One region of the Hymenobacter sediminicola genome, then DNA from elsewhere that is predicted to be linked to it. Evidence: riboswitches for the same ligand, from Rfam matches in the RefSeq annotation. Region 1 holds a riboswitch; each other region holds the start of a gene.

The links. Region 1 has a riboswitch for S-adenosylmethionine ahead of metH (methionine synthase). Riboswitches for the same ligand answer to the same signal wherever they lie in the genome.
Region 2: linked by a shared signal. The riboswitch ahead of H4317_RS11565 (amino acid permease) and the one ahead of metH (methionine synthase) in region 1 are both predicted to bind S-adenosylmethionine.
Region 3: linked by a shared signal. The riboswitch ahead of H4317_RS16935 (O-acetylhomoserine aminocarboxypropyltransferase/cysteine synthase family protein) and the one ahead of metH (methionine synthase) in region 1 are both predicted to bind S-adenosylmethionine.
Region 4: linked by a shared signal. The riboswitch ahead of H4317_RS12150 (homoserine dehydrogenase) and the one ahead of metH (methionine synthase) in region 1 are both predicted to bind S-adenosylmethionine.

What each region holds. Positions count from the first base shown of each region.
Region 1 covers NZ_CP060202.1:215,802-220,013, reverse strand. Annotated here, with positions in the region: gene metH (methionine synthase) at 1-2,766, opposite strand, end outside; SAM riboswitch class I at 2,840-2,953, opposite strand; gene H4317_RS00995 (PA14 domain-containing protein) at 3,124-4,203, shown strand.
Region 2 covers NZ_CP060202.1:2,703,112-2,707,323, reverse strand. Annotated here, with positions in the region: gene H4317_RS11575 (EcsC family protein) at 1-653, shown strand, start outside; gene H4317_RS11570 (DUF4890 domain-containing protein) at 813-1,235, opposite strand; SAM riboswitch class I at 1,515-1,608, shown strand; gene H4317_RS11565 (amino acid permease) at 1,930-3,381, shown strand; gene H4317_RS11560 (hypothetical protein) at 3,407-4,132, opposite strand.
Region 3 covers NZ_CP060202.1:3,954,089-3,958,300, forward strand. Annotated here, with positions in the region: gene H4317_RS16925 (lipocalin family protein) at 1-149, opposite strand, end outside; gene H4317_RS16930 (LysM peptidoglycan-binding domain-containing protein) at 397-684, shown strand; SAM riboswitch class I at 1,032-1,144, shown strand; gene H4317_RS16935 (O-acetylhomoserine aminocarboxypropyltransferase/cysteine synthase family protein) at 1,523-2,911, shown strand; gene H4317_RS16940 (homoserine O-acetyltransferase family protein) at 3,155-4,189, shown strand; gene H4317_RS16945 (hypothetical protein) at 4,179-4,212, shown strand, end outside.
Region 4 covers NZ_CP060202.1:2,842,282-2,846,493, reverse strand. Annotated here, with positions in the region: gene H4317_RS12160 (hypothetical protein) at 1-37, opposite strand, end outside; gene H4317_RS12155 (dihydrolipoamide acetyltransferase family protein) at 98-1,492, opposite strand; SAM riboswitch class I at 1,668-1,782, shown strand; gene H4317_RS12150 (homoserine dehydrogenase) at 2,061-3,287, shown strand; gene H4317_RS12145 (hypothetical protein) at 3,446-3,967, opposite strand; gene H4317_RS12140 (hypothetical protein) at 4,003-4,212, opposite strand, start outside.

The sequences.
Region 1 (4,212 bases):
GTCAGCCTTGAAGCCATTCTCACGAGCGGCCTCAATGGTGAGGTAGTTTTTGTCGCGCTGGCGGCCGGCGTAGTCTTCACGGAGCTGGCGGTACTCCTCACGCACGGTGCGGGCGTACTCCGCATCGGCCGAACCCAACAGCGCTGCCGCCACACCCACCGAGCGGGACGCGTCGTTGACGTGCACGATGGGTCCGGAGTAGTTGGGCGCAATCTTCACGGCGGCGTGCAGGCGTGAGGTGGTAGCACCACCGATGAGCAACGGCGTTTTCAGGCCGCGCTTCTCCATTTCCTGCGCCACGTACACCATTTCATCGAGGCTCGGTGTAATCAGGCCGCTTAGCCCGATGACGTCCACTTGCTGCTTGGCGGCTTCGTCGAGAATACGTTCCAGCGGCACCATCACGCCCAGGTCCACAATATCGAAGTTGTTGCAGGCCAGCACCACGCCCACGATGTTCTTGCCGATGTCGTGCACGTCGCCTTTCACTGTGGCCAGCAGAATTTTGCCGGCTGTTTGCCGGTCGCCGCTCTGCTTGTCGGCCAGCAGGTAGGGCTCCAAGTAGGCCACCGCTTTCTTCATCACCCGGGCCGATTTCACCACCTGGGGCAAAAACATTTTGCCCGCCCCGAACAGGTCACCCACCACGTTCATACCGGCCATTAGCGGGCCTTCAATCACCTCCAGCGGGCGGCCCACCAGCTGCCGCACCTCCTCGGTGTCCTGGTCGATGAATTCGGTAATGCCTTTCACCAGCGCGTGTTGCAGGCGTTCCTTCACCGGGAGGCTGCGCCAGGCGTCGGCCACCACTTCCACCTTGTCCTTCTGCTTCACCGTGTCGGCAAAGTCCACGAGACGCTCAGTAGCATCGGGGCGACGGTTCAGGAGCACGTCTTCCACCAGCTCCAGCAGGTCCTTCGGAACCTCGTCGTACACAGCCAGCTGACTGGGGTTCACGATGCCCATGTCCAGGCCGGCGCGGATGGCGTGGTAGAGGAAGGAAGAGTGCATGGCCTCGCGCACCACGTCGTTGCCGCGGAAGGAGAAACTGATGTTTGAGACGCCACCGCTGGTGAGGGCGCCGGGCAGGTTGGCTTTAATCCAGCGGACGGCCTCGATGAAGTCCAGCGCGTAGTTGCGGTGCTCTTCCATGCCGGTGCCCACCGTCAGGATGTTGGGGTCGAAGATGATGTCCTCGGCCGGGAAACCGACTTCGTTCACCAGGATATCGTAGCTGCGCCGGCAGATTTCGATGCGCTTCTCGTAGTTGTCGGCCTGGCCGTTCTCGTCGAAGGCCATAACCACCACGGCCGCGCCGTACTGGCGCACGGTACGGGCCCGCTGTTTAAATACTTCTTCGCCTTCCTTGAGCGAAATGGAGTTGACGATGCTCTTGCCCTGCACGCACTTGAGGCCGGCTTCGAGCACGCTCCACTTCGAGGAGTCAATCATGACGGGCACCCGCGAAATGTCGGGCTCCGAAGCAATCAGGTTCAGGAACGTAGTCATGGCCTGCTCCGAGTCCAGCATGCCTTCGTCCATGTTCACGTCGATGACCTGCGCGCCGCCTTCCACTTGGTCGCGGGCCACCTGCAGGGCCTGCTCATAGTTGCCGGTGCGGATGAGGCGGGCGAAGGCTCGGCTACCCGTCACGTTGCACCGCTCGCCCACGTTCACGAACAGACTGTCGGGATACACGCCGAACGGTTCCAGGCCACTCAGGCGGGTGGCTTTGGGTACTTCCGGTAACGCCCGTGGCGCGTATTTCTCCGCCAGCCGGGCCAGCTCACCGATGTGCTGGGGCGTGGTGCCGCAACAGCCGCCCACCACCGTCACCAGTCCGTCGGCCAGGTAGCCTTCCACCACGCCCGCAAATTCCTGGGCCGACTCATCGTAGCCACCAAACGCGTTGGGCAAGCCGGCGTTGGGGTAAGCCGAAATGTGTACGTCGGCAATGCGGCTCAGCTCCTTGATGTACACCTTCAGCTGGTCGGCACCGAGGGCGCAGTTCAGCCCTACGCTCAAGAGCGGCAGGTGGCGGATGGAGTTCCAGAAGGCCTCCACCGTCTGCCCGCTCAGGGTGCGGCCCGAAGCGTCGGTAATCGTGCCCGAAATCATGACGGGCACCACTTTGCCGCCTTCGTCGAAGAACTTCTGCACCGCGTACAAAGCTGCTTTGGCGTTGAGCGTGTCGAAGATGGTTTCGATGAGCAGCGCGTCGGAGCCGCCGTCCACGAGGCCGCGCACCTGCTCCAGATAGGCGGTGGCCAGCTCATCGAACGTCACGGCCCGGAAGCCGGGGCGGTTCACGTCGGGCGAGAGGCTGGCGGTGCGGTTGGTGGGCCCCACGGCCCCGGCCACGAAGCGCGGCTTGTCGGGCGTGAGGGCCGTAAACGCATCAGCCGACTCCCGCGCCAGCCGCGCCGACTCGTAGTTCAGCTCATATACCACATGCTCCAGCCCGTAGTCGGCCTGGGCGATGGTGGTGCCGCTAAACGTGTTGGTTTCCACCATGTCGGCCCCGGCCGCGAAATACTCGTCGTGAATGCCGCGGATAATATCAGGCCGCGTGAGGCTGAGCAGGTCGTTGTTGCCGCGCAGAGGCTTGGGGTGGTCGGCGAAGCGCGTGCCCCGGAAATCCTCCTCCGTGAGCGTATGGCGCTGAATCATGGTGCCCATAGCGCCGTCGAGAATCAGCACGCGCTGACGCAGGATGTCGTGGAGGGGAGACGCAGTAGTGGCGGAGGCAGGGAGGACGGTCGGCATATCGGCTCTTCTAAGGGGAATCAGCGGCAAAAAGTGCCTATCCAGAAAGAGCCGGGCGCGAAGGCCGGTTCCGTACTTATCTTCTTCCATTGCCCGCAAAGGCCCTGGAAAGGGAATTAGCACCTTGTTTTATTTCAGGTTGCTAAGACGTCGTCGGGCCCAGTCCCTCGGTCTTTCTGGATAAGTAACACAGCGAAGATACAACCGGAATCTTCAAATTTCAATTCGTAGAAAAGAGGCCTAGCAAGCCAGGAGCCAGCCGGAAGAGCAAAGAAGTTTTGAGCTGAATTAATATAATTGCTGGCATATAGTATCGTTTCCTAGTTGGTCGTTTCTGTTTCCCATTAATGGTTGACTATGCTACTTCGTTTCTACACTGTTGTGCTGCCGGGGCTGCTCCTATGGGCCGGAAATAGCCTGGCACAGAAAATGCCGGCCGGTACTGGCCTGCAGGGCACGTATTACAATGGGATGAATTTCGAGCAGAAGGTGCTTACCCGCTCCGACGCAGCTATTGATTTCAACTGGGACAAGAAGCCGCCTGCGCCCGGGGTGCAGGCCGAATATTTCTCGGTGCGCTGGGAAGGCTGGCTGCTGGTGCCTGAAACCGGCGAGTATGAGTTCAGTACCGTGATGGATGACGGGCTGCGTTTCTGGCTGGGCAGGAAACGCCTCATCGATTTCTGGCGCGACCAGGACCACGTGCCGGCTTCCGTGCGCATTCGGCTGGAAGGAGGCCGCTACTATCCGTTGCGAGTCGAATATTTTCAGAACCGCTGGGAGTCAAGGGCACTGCTACAGTGGCGCCGCACCGACCAGCCAACATCTGAATTCCAGCCCGTTAGCCAGCAACAGCTTTTTGCCGCTCTTCCGGCCACGGCTAAACCGATTCCTGAACCCACTCGCCCGCCCACCAGACCCGCACCCGCGCCACCTGTTGCGGTGCAGCCGGCGCCCCGGCCCGCCGCTGCCGCGCGCCAAACACGCCGGTCGGTGGCGGTAGCGCAGTCCAGAGCAACGGCGGATGTAGCCCCACCCCGTGCCAACGTTACTACGGATACGGCTGCCACGCTACCTGACTTAGGTGCATTACGGGCTGGTTCCGCTGTTACGCTGCCTAACTTGTATTTCACGCAGAGTACAGCTGCACTGCTGCCCTCGTCGCGGCCGGTGCTGAATGAATTGGCCCGTACGTTGCGGGCTCAGCCTACACTGCGCCTCGAAATAGGAGGCCACACGGATAATGTGGGAGATGTTGCTCTCAACCTGCGCCTGTCCGAGCAGCGGGCACGCGTGGTGCGGCAGTACCTCGTGCAGCAAGGCATCGACTCGGTGCGGCTAACGGCCCGTGGCTACGGCGGCACCCACCCCATAGTGGACAACCGTGACCCGCAGCAACGCCCCCGCAACCGCCGCGTGGAAGTGGTGGTGCAATAAACAGTACGA
Region 2 (4,212 bases), 2.0 Mb from region 1:
GTGTGCAGGCGCGGTTGAATGCGTTGCTACCGGAAAAGGTGCACGCGGCTATTACCTCGGCTATCAAGCAGATGGTGCGCGGCGTGTTGTTTGGCTCCGAGTATGTCACGCAGAAGCCACTTCTTACGGGCACGCTGGCGGAGCGCGAAGAGGCCGTGCAACGCCGCATCCGGGCCTACCGCAATACAGCCGCCGCCGAAGGAGCCGTGACGGGCGCCGGTGGCTTCCTGCTCGGCCTCGCCGATTTTCCGCTGCTGCTCAGCATCAAGCTCAAGCTGCTTTTCGATGTGGCCGCCCTCTACGGCTACGATGCGCGCGACTATTCCGAGCGGGTTTATCTGTTGCACATTTTCCAGCTGGCCTTCAGCAGCCAGCACACCCGCAATGAAACCTACCAGCGCCTTGCCACCTGGGAAACCTACCGCCACACGCTTCCGCCCGACGTGCACGACTTCGATTGGCGCACCTTCCAGCAGGAGTACCGCGACTACATCGACCTCGCTAAAATGGCCCAGCTGGTACCCGTTATTGGGGCGGCAGTAGGAGCAGTGGCTAACTACCGCCTTCTGGAGCAGCTTGGCGAAACCGCTATCAACTGCTACCGCATGCGCTGGTTTGAGGGCCAAGAACCGAAAAAGGAGTTGTCATCCTGAGCGGAGCGAAGGACCTTATCACGCCCCCACAAGTATCAACGGCGTCGGGCATAACAAGGTCCTTCGCTCCGCTCAAGATGACTCGGTATTTTCAAAATACCAAAGCACAAAAGAGCCCCGCCAATGCTGGCGGGGCTCTTTGCTTATTCACTGCGAAAACTAACCTTTGGCTTTGCGGTGGCCTTTGTGCTTTTCGGCTTTTTCAGCGCGCAGCTGGGCGTATTTGGTGTACTGCTCGGCACTCAGGATTTGTTTGAGCTGCGCTTCGTACCGCTCCTTGCCAGCCTTCATTGCCTGATGGCGCTGGGTTTTGTCGGTGGTGGCAAGCTGGGCGCGCTTGGCCTCCATTTCCTTGTACCGGACAATGTGCAGCTCACGCACTTGTGCCGTCTGAGCGGCGGATAAACCCAACTCCTTTGCGAGGCGTTGCGCGGCGTGGTCGGCGCGCTGTTCGGGTGTTTTTGGCGTTTTGCCGGCCTGCTCCATTCTGGCCTTGCGGTCGGGTTTGGTGGTAGCTGTCTGGGCTGAAGCTACACTAACCGAAAAGGCAAAAACAGCGAGCAGAACGAGAGGATTTTTCATGACAGAGGTATTAGAATTGTTGAATTTGAGAAAAGAGGCACTTGCGCTTTGAGGGCAGTTTTTGTGCTTGTGGAATGCCTATACGCAACTCAGATGCCAGTTTTTTCAAATAGAATAGTTCGGGTGAAATAAAAAAAAGTCAATAGTGGGGTTAAACTTTACCTGCAATGTGTGGTCGGCTCTTCGCAAGGTGGCTATGGAAGTACCACACGCCGGTTTGTAAATGCACGTCGGCCGAACGTACCTTTGCCGCATCAATTCTTTACCGACAAAGGATTGTTTTTATACAGAGGCGCTGAGAGACAGGCTCTATGAAGCGTCGGCAACCACCCGGATACTGCCGGAACGGTGCCAATTCCTGACCATATAAAAACAAGTTGCCGTGGATTTCCTGCCTCGCCTTACTGCCCGTTTCGTTGTTTCTGCTGCTTTCCGGCGCCTACCTATGGAGGCCCGGGGCTGTTGTAGCACAGGCTGTTGTTGCTGCTGAGTGCACCTGGAATTGCTGATCGGGTCTATCCCTTGTCGGTTGGTAATGGGCTAGGCTGATGCCTGCCTGCGTTTTCTTCCCCTGTATTTTCTGGCTGCCCGGCCCGCTTGCCTAGCTGGCATGCGGCTCTGCGCTTCTGCCCGTGGCAGATGGCGCCGGCCTGTTCACTGATCCGCGAAGCTGCGCTTCGTGCTGCCCTATTGTATGCTTAAAAAATCATTGGAACTGCTGCGGCAGGAAGCGGCTGAAACGGGCGCTAACACTCTCAAACGAAGCCTGAACGGCTTCAATCTCATCACCATCGGCATTGGTGTTATCATCGGGGCGGGCCTGTTCTCCCTCACCGGTATTGCGGCCGCCAACAATGCCGGGCCGGCCGTTACGCTTTCCTTCATTGTGGCGGCGGTGGGTTGTGCGTTTTCAGCGCTGTGCTACGCCGAATTTGCCTCCATGGTACCTGTGTCCGGCTCAGCCTACACCTACGCCTACGCCACTATGGGTGAGCTGTTTGCCTGGATTATCGGTTGGGACTTGGTGCTGGAATACTCGGTGGGGGCTGCCACGGTAGCCATCAGTTGGTCGCAGTACCTGCTCAAATTCTTGAGCAAATACGGTATCAACCTGCCACCGCAGCTCGTGCTTTCCCCTTTCGAAACGGCCAAGCTCGCCGATGGAAGCATCGTACACGGCTTTGTGAACGTACCGGCCATGCTCATTGTGCTGGCCATTACCATGATTATTATTCGTGGCACGCAAGGCTCAGCGTGGTTCAATGCGCTGGTAGTCACGCTGAAAGTGGCCGTGGTGCTGGTGTTTATCGGGCTGGGGTGGCAATACATTGATCCGGCTAACTACCAGCCATACATTCCGCAGAATACGGGTGTATTCGGCGAGTTTGGCTGGAGCGGCATTCTGCGCGGGGCCGGCGTAGTATTCTTCGTGTTCATCGGCTTCGATATTGTGGCTACTATGGCGCAGGAGACCAAGAATCCACAGCGCAATATGCCCATCGGCATCATTGGCTCGCTGCTGGTGTGTACGGTGCTGTTTGTGCTTTTCGGCCACGTGATGACCGGCCTAGCTAACTACACCGAGTTCAAGGACAGTGCGGCGCCAGTGGCCATTGCCATCGAAAAAACGCCGTATGCCTGGCTGTCGTCGGCCGTGATTCTGGCCATTATCATCGGCTACACGTCCGTGATTCTGGTGGATTTGCTGGGGCAGAGCCGCGTATTTTTCTCCATGGCGAAGGACGGCCTGCTGCCGCCGGTTTTCGCCCGCATTCACGAGCGGTTCCGCACGCCATTGCAGTCGAATCTTTTGCTGGGGCTGTTTATTGCGCTGTTTGCCGGCTTCGTGCCCATTTCGGTAGTGGGCGAGATGACGAGCATCGGCACGCTGCTGGCCTTTGTAATGGTGTGCGTGGGCATCCTGATTATGCGCAAGAAAGAGCCTAACGCGCCGCGCGGCTTCCGCACGCCGTTCGTGCCGCTGGTGCCCATTCTCGGCATCCTGACCTGCGTGCTGATGATGGTGTCGTTGCCGTGGGAAACGTGGCTGCGGCTGGCCGTGTGGCTGGCTATCGGCCTAGGCATCTATTTCGGGTACGGCCGCAAGCACAGCAAGCTGGGGAATGCCGAAGACGCGAGCCGGTAGGCGAAGAGCGGGAAAGAGTGTTCCGCTATGGCACTCTTTCCCACACTTCGCCCGCTTTGCTGACCATCTTCACCATTCCCGCGCGGCGGTCGTAGTACAGTTCCTGCATGAAAGAGGAAGGTGCCGATGGGCAAGAGGGTCCTCTATCTGTGCCAATGAATGCAATGACATCGTTGTACTGCCGGCCCCGGACTGTGATCTGCATAAATGGACCATTCAAGTTCTCACCGCGTGGGAACTTCAAACCCCAACAATTGAAATAGTCGCTGTTCAAATTCGTATTGCCAACAAACCCGTACCACATTCCTTCCACGTAAAACTGGCTTCGATTCTTGTCGTATCCCCCGGATATCGAATTTGAAAGCATCGCAGCGTCACGATGAAATTGTATTTCCTGTGTTCCGCGCATGCTATCAGTGGCACTCAACCAAACAGTTACTCGGTCGTGGTAGCTCAAAAGTTTAGGTGTACCACTAGGTATTCCAGGAGGGCCGTATTCTCTTTTATCAGCTTTATTTTGTTGATAGACTTTGTTGACTCGATACCCTCGCTGTACGCCTTGCTGGTTCTCAAATCTCCAGACTTCGCCTTCCTGCGCGGATAGCCATGGTTTGTCGCTGTCAGTGAAGTGGTAATAAGGTATGCCATCAATCATGCGCAGGCCATCCACTGTTTCCTCCTTTTTACAAGACGAGCTGAGCACGGTGGCCCAACTCAACAGCAGGTACATCAGAATGTGTGTCTTGCTCATACCAGTAAGCTGTTAGTTTCTGCTGAATGTCGCTCTACACATGCAGATAGCCATACCGAAAGTGGGTCGAATTAGACTTA
Region 3 (4,212 bases), 770 kb from region 1:
TTATCGGTCTTCCATACTTTGCTGGTAGTACCGTACAGCATATTTACTCCTTCTACTTTCCCTTCTTTGCTTCCACAGGAAGCCGTGAAGAGCGAAACCAGCACGAGCAGGCTGGCCAGGTAGCGGAACGGATGGGAGAGGGTTTTCATACGTTTCTTGATGGTTGGTTGGGAGATGAGTACTGCTCTTGATGCACGCGCCAAGCACTGGCTGGCATTGTAGCAGTTGTTGGGCTTCTTACGGCAGCAACCCGCAAGTTGTTCAATACTTCAAAGCCTGAATATGACGCACGGATGCTCATAACTTATTGTTGGCCTTGGCGTAAAAAGCCCTGACCAGCAACCGTTGTGTTTCTCGTCAATCTTTCTCCCTCTCATCCAAAACCAACGCACGACTATGGGACTGTTTGATTTTCTCTCGAATGAAGGCGAAAAAAAGCCCGTTGAGCCCGCTAACAAGCCCGCTGCCGGAGGTGGTACCGATTTTTTCGGCAATGCCAACGCGAATGCTGAGCAAGGTGAAACCTACACCGTAGTAAGCGGTGATTCGCTGTCGAAAATTGCCAAAAACCATTACGGAGATGCTGCCAAATGGCACCAGATCTACGATGCCAACAAAGGCATCATCGGTTCTAATCCCGACCACATTGAGGTAGGCCAAGTGCTTACGATGCCTAAATTATAGATTTCCCCACACAGGAAAAGTTATAAAAGCCACTCAAATCTGAGTGGCTTTTTTATTGCTCTAATTGGCCGAAGACACTTGTTTTACCCCTACTGATCCGGGCACTATCAGTATAGTTCTGCCACCTGGTTTGGATGCCTGTGGTTAGCCTGAGCGTAGATCACCATGCATCTAAAAATCATATTACTTTGATTTATAATATGTTAATAGCATTTTATAAATACTGCTAGCAATCTGTGCTGACACGTAAAATATTTTTCGCAGCTATTGCGGATATCAAATTTGCGCGTATACCTTTGCAACACCAACTCGGTACTCCCCCGCTCGCGGCGGGGCAGTTTTCATAGGATTTATACAGAAGCGGCGAGAGAACAGGCTCCCTGACCCGCTGGCAACCTTCGACCGCGCGAAAGGTGCCAATTCCTGCCCGACCGGCTTTTGCCGACGGGGCATATAACTCGAGTGCCATGGAAAACACCCTCGCTTTCGTTCTGCCGTACCCTGCCGCCCCGGTTGCCTCTTGGCATACCGCCTCGCCGCTGGGTTTCCGCGTTTCTGAGCCTGCCATTGCGGCTTCTACTTCTAGACTGCGAAAGCGCTGTTGCGGCGCGTGTTGTTGCTAGCCTGATTTCCGGTTAGCCAGCGCTCCTGCCTTCCCCAACGCCTATGCCCGGCATTCCCGTGGCGGCCGTTGGCGGACCCTCCCACAGTTTACTGTTTGCCGTGCTGCATCGTCAGCCGATACTGAGGCTGTGGCCCCTGTGCGCATTACAGTAGCCGTTTCAGCGTATTTCACTTCGCTTTTCCTCCTGCTTCTTTCTTAAAATCAAAGACTACTATGTCTACTCCAGCCCTTCATTTCGAGACGCTCCAACTCCACGCCGGCCAGCAGCCCGACCCCGTAACCGGGTCCCGCGCAGTGCCTATTCACCAAACTACTTCCTACGTGTTCAAGAATGCAGAGCACGGCGCCAACCTGTTTGCGCTGAAGGAGTTCGGCAACATCTACACCCGTTTGATGAACCCGACTACCGATGTGTTTGAGCAGCGTATTGCGGCGTTGGAAGGCGGCGTAGCGGCGTTGGCTGTAGCATCGGGGCAGGCCGCGCAGTTCATTGCCCTCAACAACATTCTGCAGGCTGGCGACAATTTTGTGAGTACCACGCATCTGTATGGTGGCACCTACAACCAATTTAAAGTGGCCTTCAAACGGCTGGGCATTGAGGTTCGCTTCGCTGATGGCGACCGGCCAGAAAAGTTTGAGGCACTGATTGATGAGAACACCAAGGCACTCTACCTCGAGACCATCGGCAACCCCAGCTTCAGCGTGCCGGACTTCGAGCGGATTGCGGCCATTGCCAAGAAGCACGACCTGCCACTAATCGTCGATAATACGTTTGGGGCGGGCGGCTACTTGTTCCGGCCCCTGGAGCACGGCGCGCACATCGTGGTAGAATCGGCCACGAAATGGATTGGCGGACACGGCACCAGCATCGGGGGCGTGATTGTGGATGGTGGCACCTATGATTTCGGCAACGGCAAGTTTCCGCAGTTTACGGAGCCGAGTGAGGGCTACCACGGGCTGGTATTCAATGAGGTATTTGGCAAAGGCGGGCCATTCGGCAACATTGCCTTTATTATCCGGGCCCGGGTAGAAGGGCTGCGCGATTTTGGGCCTTCACAAAGCCCATTCAACTCTTTCCTGTTATTGCAAGGCCTCGAAACGCTGAGCCTACGCGTGGAGCGCACTGTGGAAAACACGCTGCGCATCGCGACGTGGCTGGAACAGCATCCGCAAGTGGAAGCGGTGAACTATCCGGGTCTGAAAAGCAGCCCCTATTACGGGCTAGCTCAGAAATACCTGACCCGCGGTGCTGGCGGGGTGCTCACCTTCGCCATCAGAGGCAGCAAGGATACGGCGACTCAATTTATCGACAACCTGAAACTGGTGAGCCACTTGGCCAACGTCGGCGACGCCAAAACGCTCATCATCCAGCCCTCAGCTACTACGCACCAGCAGCTTTCCGAAGCCGAGCAGCGCGCCGCCGGCGTTACGCCAACGTTGCTGCGTTTGTCGGTGGGCATTGAGCACTTCGAAGATATTCGCGCTGATCTGGCGCAGGCGTTTGAGGCGGTGCGCAATGCCGTACCGCAGAAAACCCAGACTTCGGACAGCACGCTGCTGCCGGAGCCGCAACCCGAACATGCCGCTACGCTGGAGGTCTAGAGAGAGGGGTAAAGTCCGGCCGTTTTGAGAGGGCGGCCGGCTTCACCTCCAGACTAGCGGTACGCGGGCAAGAAGCTGCTTTTTTTGTGAGAGAGGGAAGTAGCCCTACTTGTCCGCCCATAGCCGGGGCTGAGCTGGCAGAAGCTGGCTCAGCCTGCGGGCTATACTAATAAAAGGCATTCTGAAGCATGGCTTCAGCTGCATTCCGAAATGGGTATCCGTTTCAATTTCATTTGACGAGTTATGAGCGACGAACCGCACTTCTTCCGGCTGCCCCGTGCTTTACGGCTGGAAAGTGGCGCCGTGCTGCCGCAGGTGGAAGTAGCATACCAGACCTACGGCCACCTCAAGCCCACCCGCGACAACGTGGTATGGGTATGCCACGCCCTGACCGCCAACGCCAACGTGCTGGACTGGTGGCCCGGCCTGTTCGGAGCAAGCTGCTATTTCGACCCTGCGGACTGGTTTATTGTCTGCGCCAATGTGGTGGGCTCTTGCTATGGCAGCACCGGTCCGCTTTCCGTGGACGAAACAACCGGTCTGGCGGCTTATCAGGAGTTTCCGCTTCTCACCGTCCGCGACCTGGTGGCGGTGCATGAGGCGCTACGGGAGCATCTGGCCCTGCACCAAATTCATACCCTAATTGGTGGCTCATTGGGCGGGCAGCAAGCGGTGGAATGGGCGGTGCAGCGGCCGGCCTTGTTTGAAAATCTAGTGCTACTGGCCACCAATGCGCGTCATTCGGCTTGGGGCATTGCGTTCAATGAAGCGCAGCGGCTGGCTATTCTCGCCGACCCAAGTTACTCTACCACTGCTCCCGATGGGGGCGCCGCTGGCCTGCGGGCAGCTAGGGCGGTGGCCCTGCTTAGCTACCGCAGCTATGACGCTTACCAGCGGAGCCAGACCGAGCCCAACGAGGAAGCGCTGGACGACTATAGGGCCAGTTCCTACCAGCGCTACCAGGGCGACAAGCTGGTGGCCCGCTTCAACGCCCACTCCTACGTGGCCCTTTCCCGGACAATGGACACGCACCATGTAGGGCGCGGCCGAAGCGGCATTCGGGCGGCGCTGGAGCGGATTCGGGCCCGTACACTGGTGATTGGTATTACGTCGGATGTGCTATTTCCGCCTGCCGAGCAGCAGTTACTGGCACGCTACATCCAGGGGGCCATGTACGCCGAGATGGACTCGCCCTTCGGCCATGACGGATTCCTGATTGAAACCGCTCAAATCACACATGTACTCGAACGATTTTACGTCCAGACCTATGTTCATTGATTCTGTGCCGTTTACCGGGTTAT
Region 4 (4,212 bases), 1.9 Mb from region 1:
AAATAACCAGTGCCCCAAGGGTAATAACGTTTTTCATGGTGGTTCAGACAAAAGAAAAGCCCGCCGGAACGACGGGCTTTCCAGTAAATGAGGCAACCTAAATAGCCGTATTCGGGTCGAATTGCTCCAGGTAGTCGGCCACGCGACGCACGAATTGGCCACCGAGCGAGCCATCTACCACGCGGTGGTCGTAGCTGTGGCTCAGGAACATGAAGTGGCGAATGCCAATCAAGTCGCCCTGCGGAGTTTCGATGACGGCCGGCTTCTTCTTGATAGCGCCAACAGCCATGATGGCTACCTGTGGCTGCATGATGATGGGCGTGCCCATCACGTTGCCGAATGAGCCGACGTTGGATACCGTGTAGGTGCCGCCTTCCAGATCTTCGGGCTTCAGCTTGTTGGCGCGGGCGCGGTTGGCGAGGTCATTCACCCGCTTGCTCAAGCCGTTGAGGTTAAGCTGGTCGGCGTTGTGAATCACGGGCACAATGAGGTTGCCGGAAGGCAGCGCCACCGCTACACCCACGTTGATGTCACGCTTCTTGATGATGTAGTCGCCTTCTACCGATACGTTGATGTTCGGGAAGTCCTGGATAGCGCGCGCAATGGCCTGGATGAAGATGGGCGTGAAGGTGAGGTTTTCGCCCTCGCGCTTCTTGTAGCCATCCTTGTGCTTGTTGCGCCAGTTCACGATGTCCGTCACGTCGGCCTCTACGAAGGAAGTAACGTGGGGCGAGATGCGCTTAGAGTCAACCATGCGTTGCGCAATCATTTTGCGCATCCGGTCCATCTCAATCAGTTCCTGGTTTCCACTTACTGAGGGCGCCGCTTTGGGCGCTGCCGCTGGTGTTTGGGCTACTGGCTGTGCTGCCGGAACTGCTGCCTGAAGAGCAGGAGTAGCGGGGGCCTGCTGAGCTGCTGGTTGAGCTGCCGCCGCCTGTGCAGCACCAAGTGGCTTCTTGCCGCCAGCTACATAGTCAAGAATATCTTTCTTCGTGACCCGGCCTTCGCTACCAGTACCGGGCAGATACTCTAGGTCGGCCATCGAAATGCCTTCTTCGCGGGCAATGCTGAGCACCAGCGGCGAATAGAAGCGGCCCGGCTGCGGCTGAGCGGCTGGGGCACTCACTGCCTGCGCTTGGTTGGCCTGTGGGTCGCCGGCTTCGGGCAGATAGGGCACTGCCGCCACGCCGTTGTCGGAGGAGGTAGCAGTGGCTTGGGCAGCTGCCGGAGCAGAAGCACCAGCATTGGCTGCATCAGTTTCCACAATAGCAATAGGAGCGCCTACGGCTACTACCTGGCCTTCCTGCACCAGAATTTCCTGCAGCACGCCGGCATGAATGGCAGGCACTTCGGTATCAACTTTGTCGGTTGCTACTTCAAGCACGGATTCATCCTGCTCGATGGTGTCGCCAACTTGTTTAAGCCATTTCAGGACGGTGCCTTCCATGATGGATTCGCCCATCTTGGGCATCGTCATTTCCACTCGTGCCATGCGGTTGGGGTAGGGGTTGGAGTATTGGGTGGGGAATTTGCGGACTCAAAGGTAACAGAAAGCCACAACGCCGGCCAATGCCATTGGTTGCCGCGCTGCAAATGTCTAGTGCAGGTATACCTACTTGCGTCTGCTGCTTCGGGTTGTATATTTGCCGTGCGCTCCTTTCACGGAGTACTTATCAAGAAAGGCGGAGGGACAGGCCCTATGATGCCTTAGCAACCAGTAGCAATACCAGGTGCTAAATCCTGTTTCAGGCGTGCTACGGCAGGCTTGGGAGAAGATAAGCTGAATGATGCCCCGCTGCTGCGGGTGCGGCTCTTCTGACTTATCGGAAGGGCTTTTTTTATGCCCATTTCGGTAAGGAATCTTGATCAGGTGCTTTGGTAGGGGAGGCGTTTCATTCACCTCAATACGTCCTTTTCCTATGCGTACCACATGCTGTTCTCAACCTGCTACCACTGCCGCTGCTCAGGCATTCGGAAAGAAAACCTGTGCTGATGTTGCCCTACTATGGCCTGGGCTGGCTACTTCTGGTTTGTTTTCCTGGACTGTTTAGGTATTGAATATGCTGCGTAAAAACATCAATATCGGGCTGTTTGGCTTCGGAGTGGTAGGGCAGGGGCTGCACACGGTACTGGAGCGTACGCCGGGCCTGCGGGCCCGCATCGGGCGTATCGGGGTGAAGGACCGCGCTAAGCCGCGTACGTTGCCTCCAGGCCTGTTTACCTTCAGCCGCCACGACTTGCTCGACGACCCTGCGTTGGACGTAATAGTAGAATTGATTGACGATGCTGACGAAGCCTACCTCATTGTGACCGAGGCACTGCGCCGGGGTAAAGCAGTCGTAACGGCTAACAAAAAGATGCTGGCTGAGCATCTGGGGGAGCTTATTGAGTTGCAGCGTGAAACGGGCACGCCGCTCCTCTACGAAGCAGCTGCTTGTGCCAGCCTGCCCGTAATCCGCAATCTGGAAGAGTACTACGACACGGATTTGCTGGAGTCGGTGGAAGGTATCATCAACGGCTCCACCAATTACATTCTTACGGCCATGCACCGCGACGCCTTGTCGTTTGGGCAGGCATTAAGCCAAGCGCAGGCCTTGGGCTTCGCCGAGAGCAACCCCGCTCTGGATGTGGAAGGTCTTGATGCTCGCAACAAGCTGGTGCTGCTGCTAGCCCATGCCTTTGGGCTGGTAGTGGCCCCTGAGCAACTGCTTACGCTTGGCATCGACAGGCTAAGCCCACTGGCTACGGCGTATGCGAAGGAACAAGGCTATGCTCTGAAGCTGGTGGCAGAAGCGCGGCGCTTGCCCAACGGCACTATTGCGGCGGCGGTGCTGCCTACCCTGGTGAAGCCGGAGCACGAACTAGCGCATGTGCACGACGAATACAATGGCCTCATCACCCAAAGCAGTTTCGCCGACCGGCAGTTTTTTCTGGGCCGCGGTGCCGGGGCTTTTCCTACCGCTTCGGCCGTGCTCAGCGACCTGTCGGCCCTCACCTATGGCTACCGCTACGAGTACAAAAAACTGCGCCAGCAAACCCATCTGGCGTTGGGGGCCGCCGCTGCTGAGGTGGAAGTACTGGTTACGTTTACGGCGGAAACAGCCCCAGACCCGGCCGATTTTAGCCGCGTGCATGAGCAGTTCCAATCCGATGTGCGGGGCCACTACCTGACCGGTACTATTGGGCTAGAACAGTTGGCGCAGGCCCGCTGGCTGCGGGAGCCAGGTATTTGTGTCGTGCGGCTACCGGGCTCGTTGCGGGCTGCCCAAGCAGTAGACAAGCAGTAGAAGCTGCCGCTGGTGCCATCGGAAATACGCAATAGAAAAAGGGCCGGGCGGTTTCGGCACAAGTGCCAGAAGCCGTCCGGCCCTTTTTCGTTTCAGCCTTCAGAACAGAAGTTCAGGCGTACTGCTTGGCTGCTTACTCTGGGTGCCGGAATAAGGCCTCAAGTGAGCTGTGGCACTAGGGGCTTCGCAATACTACGGCCAATCATGAGGGCCAGCACGTTGCCCAAAATGATGGAAATGATGTTCATGAAGATGTTCTGCGCGAAAAAAGGAAGTTGCGCGAACGAGCGAACAACAGAATCGTCGGGGACACGCCCGCCTTTCAGCGACATCTGGGCCACGGTTTCGGCGTAGGTCTGCGGAATGCTGGCATCCACAAACTGGCAGTAAAGCAGATCGAGGGAAAAGCAGAACACCAACGTGCCCAATGAAAGCACTAGCAGCAGCCAGATGCCTTTTACTGGATTCAGGTGGTTGCGGAACGCCTCTGCGCGGTGCTGGTAGATTGGAAATGTGTGGAGCAGTCCTTCCGCCAGCAGCATCAGCAGCCCCGGTACCACAGGCAGCAGAATCATCTTGTCGTCGCGGAATAATCCGGTATCAGCATCCATCCAGTTGTAGAATACCGCATAAAGCATTGCCAGGTATACCAACGATGTCAGCAGGGACCAAGTCAGCAAAGGAAAAAGAAGATCTTTTTTCATAGTAAGTAGAGCTAAGAACGTTTTTTCTTGGACGCAGCACGGAGGCTGGCCTGGTAGTACAGGATGCTCAGGCTGGTATGTAGTGCCAGTGTCCAGGTATAGCGCCCGGAAGCATAATCCAGCTTGAAAACCAACGTATTAATCACCAATGCAACGACATAAGGCAGGATGATGCCCAGTAGCAGCAACGCCCGGAAAACCGGATCCTGCACGGCTGTATC